Regions from separate parts of the Actinomadura sp. SCN-SB genome, predicted to be linked through region 2. Evidence: riboswitches for the same ligand, from Rfam matches in the RefSeq annotation. Region 2 holds a riboswitch; the other holds the start of a gene.
The links. Region 2 has a riboswitch for thiamine pyrophosphate ahead of thiO (glycine oxidase ThiO). Riboswitches for the same ligand answer to the same signal wherever they lie in the genome.
Positions count from the first base shown of each region.

Region 1 (7,736 bases), on a different contig from region 2:
GAACTCCGCCGCTCTTCCAGCGGAAATCCACTAGGGATCTTTCCAGTGGACGGCGGATTACTCCTCGCGCGCGCGTTTCGTCCGTCACAGCGGCGCGGATGGGCGGGTTCGGTGGTGTGACCTCCCAGCAACGACCGTCCGGCGTCCGTAACATTCGGGTAACGGCCGCCGGATGATCATTCGGCGTCGCCGGCCACCGCGAGTCTCAGGCACATGCGGGTGCCGGTGCGGCCGTCCTCGGACGACGGCGCCGGATGCGCGGAGATCTGGCCGCCCTGCGCCTCGGTGAGGCGCTTGACGATATACAGGCCCAGTCCGACGCCCCCGAACCTGCGGCGGTCGCCCGCCTCTCCCTGGACGAACCGCTCGAAGATCCGCTCATGGTCGCCCGGGGCGATGCCGATGCCCTCGTCCACCACGCCGACCACCAGCTCGGCGCCCTCGCGGTGCGCGGTGACCAGGACGCGGCCGCCGTCCGGCGAGTACTTGAAGGCGTTCTCCAGCAGCTGTCCCACGACGATGTCGGTGGCGAGCGCGTCCCCGCGGGCCGGCGGGAGGCCGTCGGCGATCTCCAGCTCGACCCGGTGCAGGTCCGACAGCGAGCGGAACCCGGCCACCACGCCCTCCAGCACCTTGGCCAGGTCGAACGTCTCGATCGTCACCGCCAGCTCGTCGGCTCCCGCGCGGGCGCCGCGCAGCAGGTGCTCCACCAGGCGGCCGAGGGACTGGGCGCGGTCGGCGATGGTGGCGACCGCCGCCCGCCGGTCGGCGTCGGCCAGCTCGTCCCACCGATGGGTGAGCGTGCTGGCGTACCCCTGGACGACCGTGACGGGGGTGCGCAGCTCGTGGCTGGTGGTGGCGAGGAAGAGGTCCTTGGCCTCCTCCAGCGCCTTGGCCTCGGTGACGTCGCGGAAGTCGACCACCAGCTCGCCGGTCTCCTCGATCTCCGCGGCGAGCACGTTCAGCCACACGCCCGACTCCAGCGGCAGCGTCAGCATCTCCCCGATCTTGGGCAGCTCGAACGGCAGCCGCCGGCCGACCGCCTCCTCGGGCGGGATGCCGGTGAGCGCGTGCGCGGCCGGGTTCCACTGGCGGACCAGCCCGTCGCGGTCGAGCACCGCGATCCCGTCCGCGCTGGAGTCGATCACGGCGCGCTCGTGCGCGCGCTGCCGCACCACCTCGGCGTACGCGACGGCGTTGCCGACCGCCACCCCGGCGTGCCCGGCCAGCAGCTCCAGCAGTTCCAGCTCGGTGTGCCCCACTTTGCGCCCGGAGAACAGCGCGTACAGCGCCCCGTACGGCTTGTTCTGCAGGAACGACAGGCCGAGCGCGACCGTGTGCAGCCCCTCCAGCTCCGACCAGATCAGGTCGCCCAGCCGCTGCTCACCGGTGGCCAGCCGGACCGTCCGGCCCGACCGCAGCAGCTCGCCGACGAGGCTGGAACGCAGGTCGGCGGTGGTGCCGCGCATCCGTTCCGGCAGCCCCGACATGCTGACCAGACGCAGCCGGTCGCCCTCGATCCGGACGAAGCCACCCGCGTCGGCGCCGGTCAGCTCGATCAGCGCGCCGGTGATCCGGTCCAGCACCGTGCCGAGGTCGAGCTCGGCGTTGAGGTCGGCGACGATGTCGTTGAGGCGGCGCACCAGCCGGGCCCGCTCGGCGGTGTGGTGCTGGGCGGCCTCGTCGTCCTCCACCGGGTGGTAGACGCCGACCCAGCCCAGCAGGCCGCCGTCCCGGTCCTTCAGCAGGCTGGTGTCGATCAGGACGTCGATCAGCCGCCCGTCCCGGTGGAAGCGGCGGGTGGCGATGGAGATCTGCCCGCCGTCGCCCTCGCGGCGGGTCAGCAGCCGCTCCTGGACGGCGTTGTGCTCGGCCATCAGCTCGTCCGGGACGATCGGCGACCGGCGCCCCAGGACCTCCTGCGCCGTCCAGCCGAACATCCGCTCGGCCGCCGGGTTCCAGACGGTCACCCGGGACCGCTCGTCCACCGCCACGATCGCGTCGGCCGCGCACTCGATGACGGCGCGGGCGATGGGGTCGTGAACGGACTGCACGCCTGTCATCGTGCCATCGCGACCCTGCGCGCCGCCGGGTAACCGCCGGTGAAAAGTTCTTGCTCTTGGTCCCTGGTCTACGGAAAAACGCCACGTCAGCCCGGTAACAGACGGAAGTGACATCGCCGCCGCCCACCTGCGCGCTTATCGGAAGGCGAAGGATTCACCCGCGGCCGCGGGCGACCCGTCCGGCGGCGAGCGCGGCGAGACCGGCGACCAGGAACGACAGCAGCGACGCGCTCATCCAGGACTGCGGCGTGAACCCGATCGCGCCCTGGACGTCCTGCCAGAAGCTCGCCCACCAGCTCACCCCGCCCGGGTAGATCAGCTGGTAGACGACGAACCCGGCCGCCCAGGCCGCGATCATGCCCCAGCGGGACGGGGCGTCGCGCTCCATGTTCCAGCCGAGCTCGTCCACGGGGGCCTTGCCCAGCGCGGCGCGGAGACGTCCCCTGCCCAGGAAGAAGTCGGCGGCCAGCACGCCCAGCATCGGCACGAACACCGAGCCGATGAGGGACAGGAACGCCGCGTAGTCCCCGATGTCCAGCAGCAGCGCGAGACCGGTGATCACCGCGCCGAGCGCGATCGTCAGCACTCTGCGGTCGGCGCGCGGGACGAGGTTCTGGATGGACACCGCGGTGGAGTACACGTTGGCGAACGACTGGTCGGCCTCGCGCAGCACGAACACGGCGAAGAACAGCGTGCCCAGCGCGACGCCGAGGAACGGGTCGAACACCTTCGACGAGTCGCCCGCCACCAGGGCCAGCGCCAGCAGGCCCAGCACGTACGCGAAGATCTGCGTGGCCGAGTAGCCCACCGCGGCGGCGCCGAACGCGCCCCGCGCCGAACGGGCGTGCCGGGTGTAGTCGGCCGCCAGCGGGACCCAGGAGATCGACACCGCCAGCGCCGCGTCCGCGCCGATCCAGAACCCGCCCCACGACCCCTCGGTCAGGTCCGGCAGCGGCTCGCGCAGAAGCTGGACGTAGAAGTACACCAGCGCGATCATCACGGCGGCGGTGACATAGCGGCGCAGCAGGCGTACCGAGCCCAGCGGCCAGATCGTCAGCGCGGTCGTGAGGAGCCCGGCCGCGATCACATAGCCCCAGCGCGGCACCCCGTCCCACAGCGTGCGGGCCGCGTCCGCGATCACGATCAGCTCGAAGGTGCCCCAGCCGATCAGCTGCGCGATGTTCAGCACGGTCGGCAGGTACGAGAGCCGGGCCCCGAAGAGCCCGCGCAGCAGCACCATCGCGGGCTGTCCCGTCCGCGCGCCCGGCGCCGCCGCCAGGCCCAGCATGAGCCCGCCCAGCGCCGTACCGACGACCATCGCGACGATCCCCGCGGCGATCGACAGGGTGGGACGGCCGTTCTCGTCCGGTGCCAGCACGGTGTACGCGCCGGAGAACGCGAAGAGGCTCACGCCCAGGTTGGCCCAGAACGCGCCCTGGTCCCAGAATCCCAGCGCCCGCGGCGCCGGCTCCTCAAGGGTGAAGGGGACCTCGTCGCGCGGACGTCGTTCGACGGTGACGCTCGTGTCGGACACCGGAGACACGCTCCCTACGCCGGCATTACCCGGACAGGTTCAGGCGGTCGGCGGCGCCATGCGAGCCGTCATCGGCTCCGGCCGCCCTCTCAGCCCGGTTGGCCCGAGCTCCCGCGAAAATCGGTCGAAGGGATCGTACCTATGCAACGCGCACAAAACCACCACCGACCCGCGCGGTGGCCGTCACCACGGAGCGAGGAGGTCAGGCGACGTAGGGCGGGGCGCCGGTGTCGGTCTCCATCGGCCGGCCCACCTCGGCCCACCGCTTCATGCCGCCGTCCACGTTCCTCGCCAGCCAGCCCGCCTGGTTCAGCGCGACCGTCACCTGGGCCGAGCGCGCCCCCGACCGGCAGATCACGTAGATCTCCTGGTCACGCGGGACCTCGGCGGCGCGATCGCGCAGCCGCCCCATCGGGATGTGCACGGCCTGGGGCGCGTGACCCGCGTCCCACTCGTCCTGTTCACGCACATCCAGCAGGTACGCGTCCTGCGGAACGTCCTGTGCGTCCACCGCCGGGACATCGTCCCCGAAATTCATCACACCTCCATGGAACCGTGTGGACCCCTGTCACGTCGAATCACGCATGCGGTATCGGACGCTCCTTTTCACCGCGCCCGGCCTGGCCATGATCCTGGCATCGGCCGGCTGCGGCTCCGAACAGGCATCCAACCAACCCGCCAACGACCCCGCCGACCGTTCTCCCGCCACCTCGTCCGTCAGCCCGTCCGCCCAGGGCGACACGCTGACCATCCAGGTCAAGGCGTCCCCGCAGGCACCGGCCAAGACCTGGACGCTGCGCTGCGACCCCGTGGGCGGCGACCATCCCAAGGCCGAGCAGGCGTGCGCCAAGCTCGCCGCCACCCAGGACCCGTTCAAACCCATACCGGCCGACCAGATCTGCACCAAGATCTACGGTGGCCCCGAGGTGGCGACGGTCAAGGGCACGTGGCGCGACCAGCCCGTCAACGCCAGGTTCACCCGCGGCGACGGCTGCGAGCTCAACCGCTGGAGCAAGGTCGCCCCCCTCTTCGGCGACGTCCCCAAGGTCCGCTGACCACACACCAGCCCGGGGGTGTCCGCCCCAGCGCGGACCCTTCGCGTGTCCCTGAAGCGTCGATCCACACCACCCGCCCTCCAAGGGTCGCGACGCCGCGCAGGGTGAACTCGATCTTGAAGGCGCGTTGGGCCTGTGTGCCGGCGCGGACGTGAACCCGGTTCTGGTCGTCGCGTGGGGGTCTGCTCGGCCGCGCCCTGTGTCACTTGAGGAGGCGGGAGAGGCGGCGGTCGGCCAGGGGTTTGCCGCCGGTCTGGCAGGTGGGGCAGTACTGGAGGGAGGAGTCGGCGAACGAGACCTCGCGGATCGTGTCGCCGCAGACCGGGCACTTCTGGCCGGTGCGGGCGTGGACGCGGAGGCCGGTCTTCTTCTCGCCCTTGAGATCCTGGGCGGCCAGGCCGCGGGAGCGTTCGACGGCGTCGCCGAGGGTCTCGACGATGGCCCGGTGCAGGGTCTCGACGTCCTCGTCGGTCAGGGACGAGGCGATCTTGAAGGGGGACATCCTCGCCGCGTGCAGGACCTCGTCGGAGTAGGCGTTGCCGATGCCCGCGATGATCTTCTGGTCGCGGAGAAGGCCCTTGATCTGGGTGCGCTTGCCCTGGACGATGTCGCGCAGCGTGTCGGCGGTGAACGTCTCGTCCAGGGGGTCGGGGCCCAGCGAGGCCACGCCGGGGACCTCCTGGGGGTCGCGGACGACGTACACCGCCAGGCCCTTCTTGGTCCCGGCCTCGGTCAGGTCGAAGCCCGAGCCGTCGTCGAGGTGGACGCGCAGGGCCAGCGGGTTCTTGCCGCCGGGGCGCACGGGTCTGGTGGGCAGTTCCTCGCGCCAGCGCAGCCAGCCCGCGCGGGCCAGGTGGACGACCAGGTGGAGCCCGTCGATGTCGAGGTCGAGGAACTTGCCGTGCCTGGTGACCCCGGTCACGGTCAGCCCGCCCAGCGCTGAGACCGGCGGGTCGTAGGTCTTCAGCGCCGAGATGGCGAGAACATCGACGCGGGCGACGGCATGACCGGTCGCGCGTTCGCGCAGGAAGCCGGCCAGGGCCTCGACCTCGGGTAGTTCAGGCATGGTTTCAGTATCGGTGACGGCGGAGGGTGTCCACAGCCCTGTGGAAGCCTGTGGACAAATTTGTGGATGGACGGGCGGGGGCCCGGGTGTTCGATGCTTTCGCAGGATAGAGCCCTGCAAACTCGGACAAAATTCCCCGCCCTCGGGTCGTCGCCCGGGTGTTCGGGGTGTGGATAACTTCGCGGGCCGCCGGAGTGTGAGCGGGATCGCGAAATCACCCCTGGGGGGTAGGGGTTGCAGTCCCATGAACGCTGTGGCAGCATGAGGACCATGAAATACCCCCCAGGGGTAATAAGCCGACCGTAGAGGGAGCGCCGCATGACCACCGCCACCTACACCGTGACCGGAATGACCTGCTCGCACTGCGTGAACGCGGTCCGGGAAGAGGTCGGGCAGATCACCGGCGTGCACGCCGTGGCCGTCGACCTGGACTCCGGGCGAGTGACCGTGACCAGTGACTCCCCCCTCGACGACGCCCAGGTCCGGGAGGCCGTCGAGGAGGCCGGATACGAGTTGAAGGCATGACATGAACGTAGCGACCAAGCTGGGTGCCTACGCCCTGGGCCTGGCCGCCGTCTTCGGAGGCGCCCTCGGGGTCGGCGCGCTGACCGGCCCCGTGGGCGCCGACCCCGGCGCGTCCCGGACCGCCGGGCACGGAGAGGGCGGGCACGGTCGCGGAGGCTCCTCACATGGCGGCGGCAATACCCCTACCCCCCTACCCGGAGGTCTCCAGGTGTCCCAGGACGGCTACACCCTCAACCCTGGGACCACCACGATCCCGGCGGGCAAGCGCACCGACTTCCGCTTCACCGTGAACGGCCCCGACGGCAAGCCCGTCACCCGCTACACGCCCCTCCACGGCAAGAAGCTCCATCTGATCATCGCCCGCCGTGATCTGTCGGGCTTCCAGCACCTCCACCCCACGGAGGCCGGCGGCGGCGTCTGGACGATCCCGCTCACGCTGCCCGACCCCGGGGCCTACCGGTTCTTCACCGACGTCCAGCCCGAGGGCGCGCCCAAGCAGCTCACCCTGGGCACCGACATCACCGCCCCGGGCGACTACGAGCCCACGCCGCTCCCGGCGCCCGCGCAGGTCGCCGAGGTGGACGGGTACGAGGTCCGGCTGGACGGGGCGCTGGTCCCGGGACGATCGAGCAAGATCACCCTGACCGTGAGCAAGGACGGCCGCCCGGTCACCGACCTGGAGCCGTACCTGGAGGCGTACGGTCACCTCGTGGCCCTGCGCGACCGCGATCTCGCCTACCTGCACGTCCACCCGGACGGCGAGCCGGGCGACGGCAGGACCGAGCCCGGTCCGTCCATCACCTTCTACGCCGAGGTGCCCAGCACCGGGACGTACCGGCTCTACCTGGACTTCCAGCACCAGGGGAAGGTCCGGACCGCGGAGTTCACCGCCACCGCCGGTGCGGGGCAGGCGGTCCCGGCGCAGGACGACCATGGTGGTGGCGACCACCGGCACGCCGACTAGCGCTGATCCGACGAAAGGGAGGGGCAGAGATGAGCACGGAAGTGACCCCCGGCCGGGTCGAGCTGACGATCGGCGGCATGACGTGCGCCTCGTGCGCCGCCCGCGTCGAGAAGCGGCTGAACAAGATCGAGGGCGTGACCGCCACCGTCAACTACGCCACGGAGAAGGCCAGGGTCGACTACCCCGACGGCGTGACCGTGGACGATCTGATCGCGCAGGTGGAGAAGGCCGGGTACACGGCCGAGCCGCCACCCCCGCCCACAACCGCCGCCGGATCCGAGGACGCCTCCGCGGAGGAGGACGACGGCCTGCGCCCACTGCGGCAGCGGCTGGTGACGGCGATCGTGCTGTCGGTCCCGGTGGTCGCGATGGCGATGGTGCCGGCCTGGCAGTTCGACAACTGGCAGTGGCTGTCGCTGACCCTGGCGGCGCCGGTGGTGGTGTACGCGGGGTGGCCGTTCCACAAGGCCGCCTGGACGAACCTGCGGCACGGCGCCGCGACCATGGACACGCTCGTGTCCCTGGGCAC
Region 1 covers NZ_JBIMPP010000010.1:803-8,538, forward strand. The annotation lists gene ACGWYJ_RS08670 (PAS domain S-box protein) at 177-2,063, opposite strand; gene ACGWYJ_RS08675 (purine-cytosine permease family protein) at 2,218-3,597, opposite strand; TPP riboswitch at 3,592-3,722, opposite strand; gene ACGWYJ_RS08680 (rhodanese-like domain-containing protein) at 3,800-4,135, opposite strand; gene ACGWYJ_RS08685 (SSI family serine proteinase inhibitor) at 4,182-4,652, shown strand; gene ACGWYJ_RS08690 (Fpg/Nei family DNA glycosylase) at 4,855-5,718, opposite strand; gene ACGWYJ_RS08695 (heavy-metal-associated domain-containing protein) at 6,037-6,243, shown strand; gene ACGWYJ_RS08700 (hypothetical protein) at 6,245-7,207, shown strand; gene ACGWYJ_RS08705 (heavy metal translocating P-type ATPase) at 7,237-7,736, shown strand, end outside.
Region 1: linked by a shared signal. The riboswitch ahead of ACGWYJ_RS08675 (purine-cytosine permease family protein) and the one ahead of thiO (glycine oxidase ThiO) in region 2 are both predicted to bind thiamine pyrophosphate.

Region 2 (7,736 bases):
GCCCCTTGATGACCTGGCCGTCCTTGATGAAGGCGGCGGGCACCATCGGCTTTCCTCCGCGCCGGACCGCCAGCAGCTTGCGCTCGCTGAGCAGTTGCTTGATCCGGCCGGGCTTGATACCGAGCCGCTCGGTCGCCTCGGGGAGGGAGATCCACTCGCCGGCGAGGGCGTCGGTCTGGGGGTCGAGAGCGCTTTCCACGGTTGCGTGCAGTTGCGTCACGCCCCCTTGCTACCACGCGCCCGCTTCGCTCAAACCCGCCGGATCCGGCCTTGCGGACCGGTCAGCGCACCGCCTGCCTGAGCTGCGCGCCCGGATCGGCCACCGCGTCGGGATCCACGGGCGTACCTGCGGCGATGATGCGCCGTGCCTGGACGAGGTCGCGGGGCTTGTCCACGGTCAGGACGGCGTCCAGCCGGTCACCGGTCAGCCAGCACACGGCCCACTTGCCCTCGGACGGGTCCCCCCGGTGGACGAGCCGCTCGGACCCGGGGTGGTGCCCCGAGTACTGCACCATCCGCCCGAACTGCTCCGACCAGAAGTACGGGACGGCGTCATACGCCGCGTCCTCGCCAAGGAGCGTCGCCGCGGCGACGGACGGGGCGTTGAGCGCGGTGTCCCAGTGCTCGACGAGCAGGCGCCGCCCATACCGCCGCGACCACCATTCGGCGCAGTCGCCCACCGCCACGATGTCGGAACGCACATCGGTCCCCACGCTCGTCCTGAACGCCTCGTCGGTGACGATCCCGCGTTCGACCAGCAGCCCCGAACCGTCCAGCCACTCCAGGCGGGGCCGCACACCAACGCCCACCAGCACCAGGTCGGCCTCGATCCGGCCGCCACCGGCCAGAGCGAGCCCGCCGTCCTCCACCTCGGCCACCTTGACACCCGTACGCAGCTCCACCCCCGCCTCCGCGTACCAGGGAACGGTGAGCGCGCCGACCTCCGGACCGATCGCGTTGGCCAGCGGCGTGTCCGCCGCCTCCACCACCGTCACGGCGCAACCCTTCTTGGCCGCGGCCGTGGCGACCTCCGCCCCGATCCACCCGGCCCCGACGATGACGACCCGCGCCCCCTCCGTCAGCCGGTCGCGGATCACGCGGGCGTCCTCGATGGTCCGCAGTACATGCTGCTCGCCGTCCCCTGGCAGCCTGATCGGCTCCGCCCCGGTGGCGATGACCAGACCGTCGAACGCCATCTCACCCGCCGTCGTGGCCAGCGTCCCGCCACGTGCCGTCCCCGGCCGCAGACCGGTCGCGCTCTCACCGAGAAGCAGCCGGACCCCAAGCGAGTCCCAATCGGCGTCCACCGTGGTGTCGTCGGTCTCCCCCATCAGAACGGCCTTGGACAGCGGCGGCCGATCGTAAGGCCGATGCTCCTCGGCCGACACCAACGTCAGCTCACCCTGAAATCCCTTGCCCCGCAGGCTCTCAACGGCCCGCACCCCCGCCAGACCGCCACCCACCACAATGATCGTCACAGCGCTCATTGTGCCCTGCCCCGACCCCCCAACCCCGAACGACCACCCAACCACCCCAGCCAGCCAACCCCAGCCCCGAACGGCGCCCAAGCGCCGCGATCGCGACCGAAGGCAGGGGCGAGCGCCAGCGAGACCCTGATCGCGCAGCGAGCCCCTGGGCGAGTCGGAGCGATGCAGCGATCGCACGCGGTGCCGGAGAAGGAGGGCGCCCAGCGCCCGACGCCGCAGGCACCGCCAAAAAAGCACAGCGCGACGAGCCGCCAGGCGAGGAGCGCAGCTCTCGCTTGCAATAGACTAAAACCGCGCGGGAGTCCGGTTCGACCGGGCTGAGAGGGCGGCTGGGATGGGCCGCCGACCGCAGAACCTGATCCGGATCATGCCGGCGAAGGGAGCGTGGCGACATGGAGATCGCGATCATCGGGGCGGGTGTGATCGGCCTGGCCACCGCGTGGCGCGCGGCGGCGCGGGGGGCCGTGGTGACGCTGGTGGATCCGGAGCCGGGCAGTGGCGCGTCGGCCGTGGCGGCGGGGATGTTGACTCCGGTGAGCGAGGTCGCGTACGGGGAGGAGCGGCTGCTCGCGTTAGGGCTGGCGTCCCGTGACCGGTATGGGGCGTTCGTCGCGGAGCTTGAGGAGGAGACGGGGCTCGGTACGGGTTACCGCGCCGACGGCATCCTTGAGGTCGCGTTCGACGCGGACGATCTGCGTTATCTGGACGAGGTGCGGCGGCTCCAGGAGAGGTGGGGGATTCCCACCGAGGCGTTGACGGGGCGCGAGTGCCGCAAGCTGGAGCCGATGCTGGCGCCTGGTGTGCGCGGTGGCCTGCTGGCTTCCGAGGACGGTTCGGTCGATCCTCGGCGGCTGGCTCCGGCGCTGCTGGCGGCGGCGGAGAAGCGTGGTGTGCGGATGGTGCGGCGGCGCGCCACCGGTGTGATCGTCGAGAGGGACGTCGCGGTGGGGGTGCGGCTGGAGGGCGGTGGCGAGGTCCGGGCGGAGCGGGTGCTGCTGGCCGCCGGTGCCTGGTCGGGGGGCTTGGAGGGGGTGCCTGAGGAGGTGCTGCCTCCGGTGCGTCCGGTGAAGGGGCAGGTGATCCGGCTCCGTACGGCCGTTCCGTTCTTGCGGCGGTCTACGCGCGGGCTGGTGAAGGGGTCCTCGATCTATCTGGTGCCCAGGGCGGACGGGGAGATCGTGGTCGGTGCCACCCAGGAGGAGATGGGTTTCGACACCCGGGTGACCGCGGGCGGCCTGTGGGAGTTGCTGCGGGACGCGCGCGAGTTGCTCCCCGGCATCACGGAGCTGGAGTTCGCCGAGGTGTCGGCCGGGTTGCGTCCCGGCTCTCCCGACAACGCCCCGCTGATGGGGCCCACGGCCCTGCCCGGTCTCGTCGTGGGAACGGGCCATTATCGCAACGGAATCCTGCTCACCCCGGTCAGCGCCGACATCCTCACCGAGGTGTTGCTGGACGGCACGGTGCCCGAGGTGGGCCGTCCCTTCGTCCCCGAGCGACCCAAGGATGGGACAGCGTGATCAACGTGATCGTGAACGGGGAGCGGCGCGAGCTCCCCGAGGGCACCAGCGTGGCGGACGCGGTCAGCGGCGCGACCGGCCGGTCGGGTCCGGAGACGGCCGGGGTGGCGGCGGCGTTGAACGGCGAGGTCGTGCGTCGTGCGGACTGGGCCGCCACGACGTTGCAGGAGGCGGATCGGCTTGAGGTGCTGACCGCCGTACAGGGAGGCTGAACCCCCGTGAAGCAGGACACAGGCCATGATGTCGAGCCGCTGGTCATCGCGGGCGAGGAGATCCCCTCGCGGTTGATCATGGGGACGGGGGGCGCGCCGAGCATGAGCGTGCTGCGCTCGGCCCTGGTCGCGTCCGGCACCGCCCTCACCACCGTCGCGATGCGGCGGGTCGATCCCTCCGCCCGCGGTTCGGTCCTGGACGTGCTGAACGAGTGCGGGATCCGGGTGCTGCCGAACACCGCCGGGTGTTTCACGGCGGGCGAGGCGGTGCTCACCGCGAAGCTGGCCCGTGAGGCGCTGGGCACCAACTGGGTGAAGCTGGAGGTCATCGCGGACGAGCGCACGCTGCTGCCGGATCCGATCGAGCTGGTGGAGGCGGCCGAGCAGTTGGTGGCCGACGGGTTCGTGGTCCTCCCGTACACCAACGACGATCCTGTGCTGGCGCGCCGCCTGGAGCAGGCGGGCTGCGCGGCGGTGATGCCGCTGGGCTCCCCGATCGGGTCGGGCCTGGGCATCCGCAACCCGCACAACATCGAGCTGATCGTGGAGGACGCGGGCGTCCCGGTGATCCTGGACGCGGGTCTGGGGACCGCCAGCGATGCCGCGCTGGCGATGGAGCTGGGCTGCGACGCCGTTCTGCTCGCGACGGCGGTCACCCGGGCGCAGTCGCCGGAGCGGATGGCCGCGGCGATGCGCCACGCGGTGGAGGCGGGTCGGCTGGCCCGCCTGGCGGGGCGGATTCCCATGCGCCGGTACGCCCAGGCGTCGTCGCCCTGGGAGGGCCTCGCCACACCATAGTGAAGGAACACTAAAGCGTTCCCTGTAGCAATAATCGCTGGACCTGAAAGATCGGCGGGGCGAGACTGGTCGCCGTCCCTCGAACCTCCGATCCAGGGTACGGCACATGATTCAGGGCGAAAGCGGCGGAACCGCGCCGAGGGTGAACCGTCTGGCGCTGGCCGCCGCGACCGTCACGGTCGTGTTCTGGGCCTCCGCCTTCGTGTCCATCCGCAGCGCCGGCGAGGACTACTCGCCGGGTGCGCTGGCGCTGGGACGGCTGCTGGCCGGGGCCGTCACCCTCGGCGTGATCTGCCTGATCCGCCGTGAGGGCCTGCCTCCCCGCGCGGCCTGGCCCGGGATCGCCGCGTCCGGAGTGCTGTGGTTCGGCCTGTACAACGTCGCGCTGAACTGGGGCGAGCAGCAGGTCGACGCGGGCACCGCCGCGATGGTGGTGAACATCGGCCCGCTGCTCATCGCGCTGCTGGGCGGCTGGCTGCTCAAGGAGGGCTTCCCGCCCCGGCTGATGGCGGGGATGGCGGTGTCGTTCGCCGGTGCCGTGGTGGTCGGGTACTCGATGTCGGACGAGGGCCACGCCTCGCTGCTGGGCGTGCTGCTCTGCCTGGTCGCGGCCGTGACGTACGCGGCGGGCGTCGTCAGTCAGAAGCCGGCGCTGCGGCGGGCGTCGGCGCTTCAGGTCACCACGTACGGCTGCCTGATCGGCGCGGTGGCGTGCCTGCCGTTCGCGGGCCGGCTGGCAAGCGAGGTCGGCGACGCCTCGGCCTCCGCGACCCTCAACATGATCTACCTGGGCGTCTTCCCGACCGCGCTGGCGTTCACCACCTGGGCGTACGCGCTGGCCCGCACCTCGGCGGGCAAGATGGGCGCCACCACCTACGCCGCCCCTGCCCTGGTCGTGGTGATGTCGTGGGCGACGCTCGGCGAGGTACCGGAATGGCTGACGCTCGCCGGCGGCCTCCTGTGCCTGGGCGGCGTTGCCGTGGCGCGCCGGAACCCGCGCCCTCGCGGGGTGGCGGAGCCCGCTCCCGCGCCCGTCCCGGCGGGCGGCAAGGCGGTACGCTAGGCGCCGGCGGCCTGCGAAGGCCCGGCCCCGCCGCCGAGGATCGGCCCGTCGGTAGTCCTGCGGGCTGATGGGTTCCGTTCGGGAAGGCCCTTACACTCGCTCTGATGGACGCTACGGTCGCTGACCCCCTCGTCGGGCAGGTGCTCGACGGGCGGTACCGCATCGAATCCCGCGTCGCCCGTGGCGGGATGGCCACCGTCTACATGGGCCGCGACATGCGCCTCGACCGCACGGTGGCGATCAAGGTGATGCACGCCGCGCTGGCCACCGACGAGGACTTCGTCCGCCGGTTCATCGGCGAGGCCAAGGCCGCCGCCGCGCTCTCCAACCCTAACGTGGTCGCGGTCTACGACCAGGGCGCCGACGGCGAGCACGTCTACCTGGTGATGGAGTACGTCCGCGGCCGCACGCTGCGCGACCTGCTCACCGAACGCGGCCGGCTGGGCCCGCGCGCCGCCCTGGAGATCATGCAGCCGGTGCTGGCCGCGCTGGGCGCCGCGCACCGCGCCGGCCTCGTGCACCGCGACGTCAAGCCGGAGAACGTGCTGCTCACCGAGGACGGCCAGGCCAAGGTCGCCGACTTCGGGCTCGCGCGGGCCGAGACCGCGTCCGGGATGACCAAGACCGGCGTGATCATCGGCACGGTCGGCTATCTCGCGCCCGAGCAGGTCCTGTCCGGCCACGCCGACGTGCGCTCCGACGTGTACGCCGCGGGCGTCATGCTGTTCGAGCTGCTCACCGGCACGCTCCCGCATCAGGGCGACACCCCGCTCGCGGTCGCGTACAAGCACGTCAACGACCCGATCCCCGCCCCGTCCACCCTGGTGCCGGGGCTGCCGCACCCCCTGGACGCCCTGGTGCTGCGCGCCACCGCACGCCAGCCCCAGGAGCGCCCGCAGGACGCGAACGTCTTCCTGGGCGAGGTGGCCCAGGTGCACGCGGGCCTCCCCCGCGACATCGACCGGCGGGTGGGCATGCCCGCCGCGCAGCCCCGCCCGGCGGCCGACGGCTCCACCAGGGTCTTCGACGCGCGCACCGCGCCCGCGCCGGTGCCGCCGCCCCGTTCCCCGGGCGACCTCGCCATCAGCGTCCTGACCGGCCGCTACGTGCTGATCGCGATCGGCGCGGTGGCGGCGGTCATCCTGGGCTGGGCGGTCTGGTACCAGACCTCGGGCCAGTACGACCACGTCCCCGACACCATCATCGGGATGCCCGTGGCGGACGCGCGGGCGAAGCTGGAGGACGGCGGCATGACCGTCCGGATCGGCGACGCCGTGTACAGCGACAAGGTCAAGAAGGGCGAGGTCGCGCGGTCCGAGCCGGGTCCCGGCAGCCGCCTCACCGACGGCTCCCTGGTCACCCTCTTCCCGTCCAAGGGCCGCGTCCCCAGGGAGGTGCCGGACGTGACCGGCAAGCCCGTGGACGAGGCCAGGAAGATCCTCCGGGACCGGGGCTTCACGCCGGGCAAGGTGACCGCGACCACGTCCCAGAGCCACGACCGCGACCACGTCATCCGCACGAAGCCGCCCGCCGGGCAGAAGCAGTCCCCCGACGAGCCGGTGGACATCGTGGTCAGCCGAGGCATGGAGATGCCCTCGCTCGTGGGCCGCAACGGCGACGAGGCCGCGAACCAGTTGCGCTCCATGGGCCTGGACGTCGACGTCGACCGCCGCCGGAAGGGCCCCGGCCCGCCCGGTACGGTCATCGAGCAGAGTCCCGGCCCCGGCACCGGCGTCTCGCGCGGCGACCGGGTCCGCATCGTGGTCAAGGAACGCGACTGCTTCATCGGCAGGTTCTTCTGTGACGACGGCGAACGCGCGGACGGCGAGCAGATCCCCGTGCCCGACGTCCGGGGCCAGCGGATCGAGGACGCCCGCAAGGCCCTCCGCGCGTCCGGTTTCAAGGTCCGGGTCGGCAGCCGCGTCCGCGACACGGTGGTCGCGCAGACCCCCTCGGGCGGCAACGCGCCCCGGGGCTCGGAGGTCACCATCTGGGCATAGGCTGAACCCGCTATGACCTCACCGAAGAGCCCCATCGGGGGCCACGTGCCCGTGGCGGGGGGCCTGGCCACGGGCGGTCTCAAGTACGCCGCCGAGATCGGCGCGGAAGCCGTCCAGGTCTTCGTGTCCAACCCGCGCGGCTGGGCCCTCCCCGAGGGCAAACCCGCCGAAGACGCGCTGATGCGCGAGCAGGAGATCCCCGTCTACGTCCACACCTCCTACCTGGTGAACGTGGGCTCTCCCACCTCCGGGACCCTGACCAAGTCCATCGCGTCCATCCGCCACTCCCTCCAGCGCGGCCACGCCATCGGCGCCAAGGGCGTGGTGGTCCACACCGGCAGCTCGGTCACCCAGACCTACGAGGCGGCCCTGGACCAGGTACGCGAGCACGTCCTGCCCCTCCTGGACGAGATCCCCGAGGACGGCCCCGACCTCCTCCTCGAACCCATGGCGGGCCAGAACAACATGCTCTGCGCCAAGGTCCAGGAGCTGGGCCCCTTCTTCGAGCGCCTGGAGAACCACCCCAAGCTGGGCGTCTGCTTCGACACCTGCCACGCGTTCGCCGCAGGCCACGACCTCTCCACCCCCGGCGGCGTCACGGAGACCATCGACGCCCTGGTGGAAACCGTGGGCGAGGGCCGCCTGCGCCTGATCCACGC
Region 2 covers NZ_JBIMPP010000027.1:87,613-95,348, reverse strand. The annotation lists gene ACGWYJ_RS19295 (Rv2175c family DNA-binding protein) at 1-220, opposite strand, end outside; gene ACGWYJ_RS19290 (NAD(P)/FAD-dependent oxidoreductase) at 282-1,478, opposite strand; TPP riboswitch at 1,774-1,887, shown strand; gene thiO (glycine oxidase ThiO) at 1,880-3,004, shown strand; gene thiS (sulfur carrier protein ThiS) at 3,001-3,216, shown strand; gene ACGWYJ_RS19275 (thiazole synthase) at 3,223-4,014, shown strand; gene ACGWYJ_RS19270 (DMT family transporter) at 4,121-5,077, shown strand; gene pknB (Stk1 family PASTA domain-containing Ser/Thr kinase) at 5,182-7,077, shown strand; gene ACGWYJ_RS19260 (deoxyribonuclease IV) at 7,090-7,736, shown strand, end outside.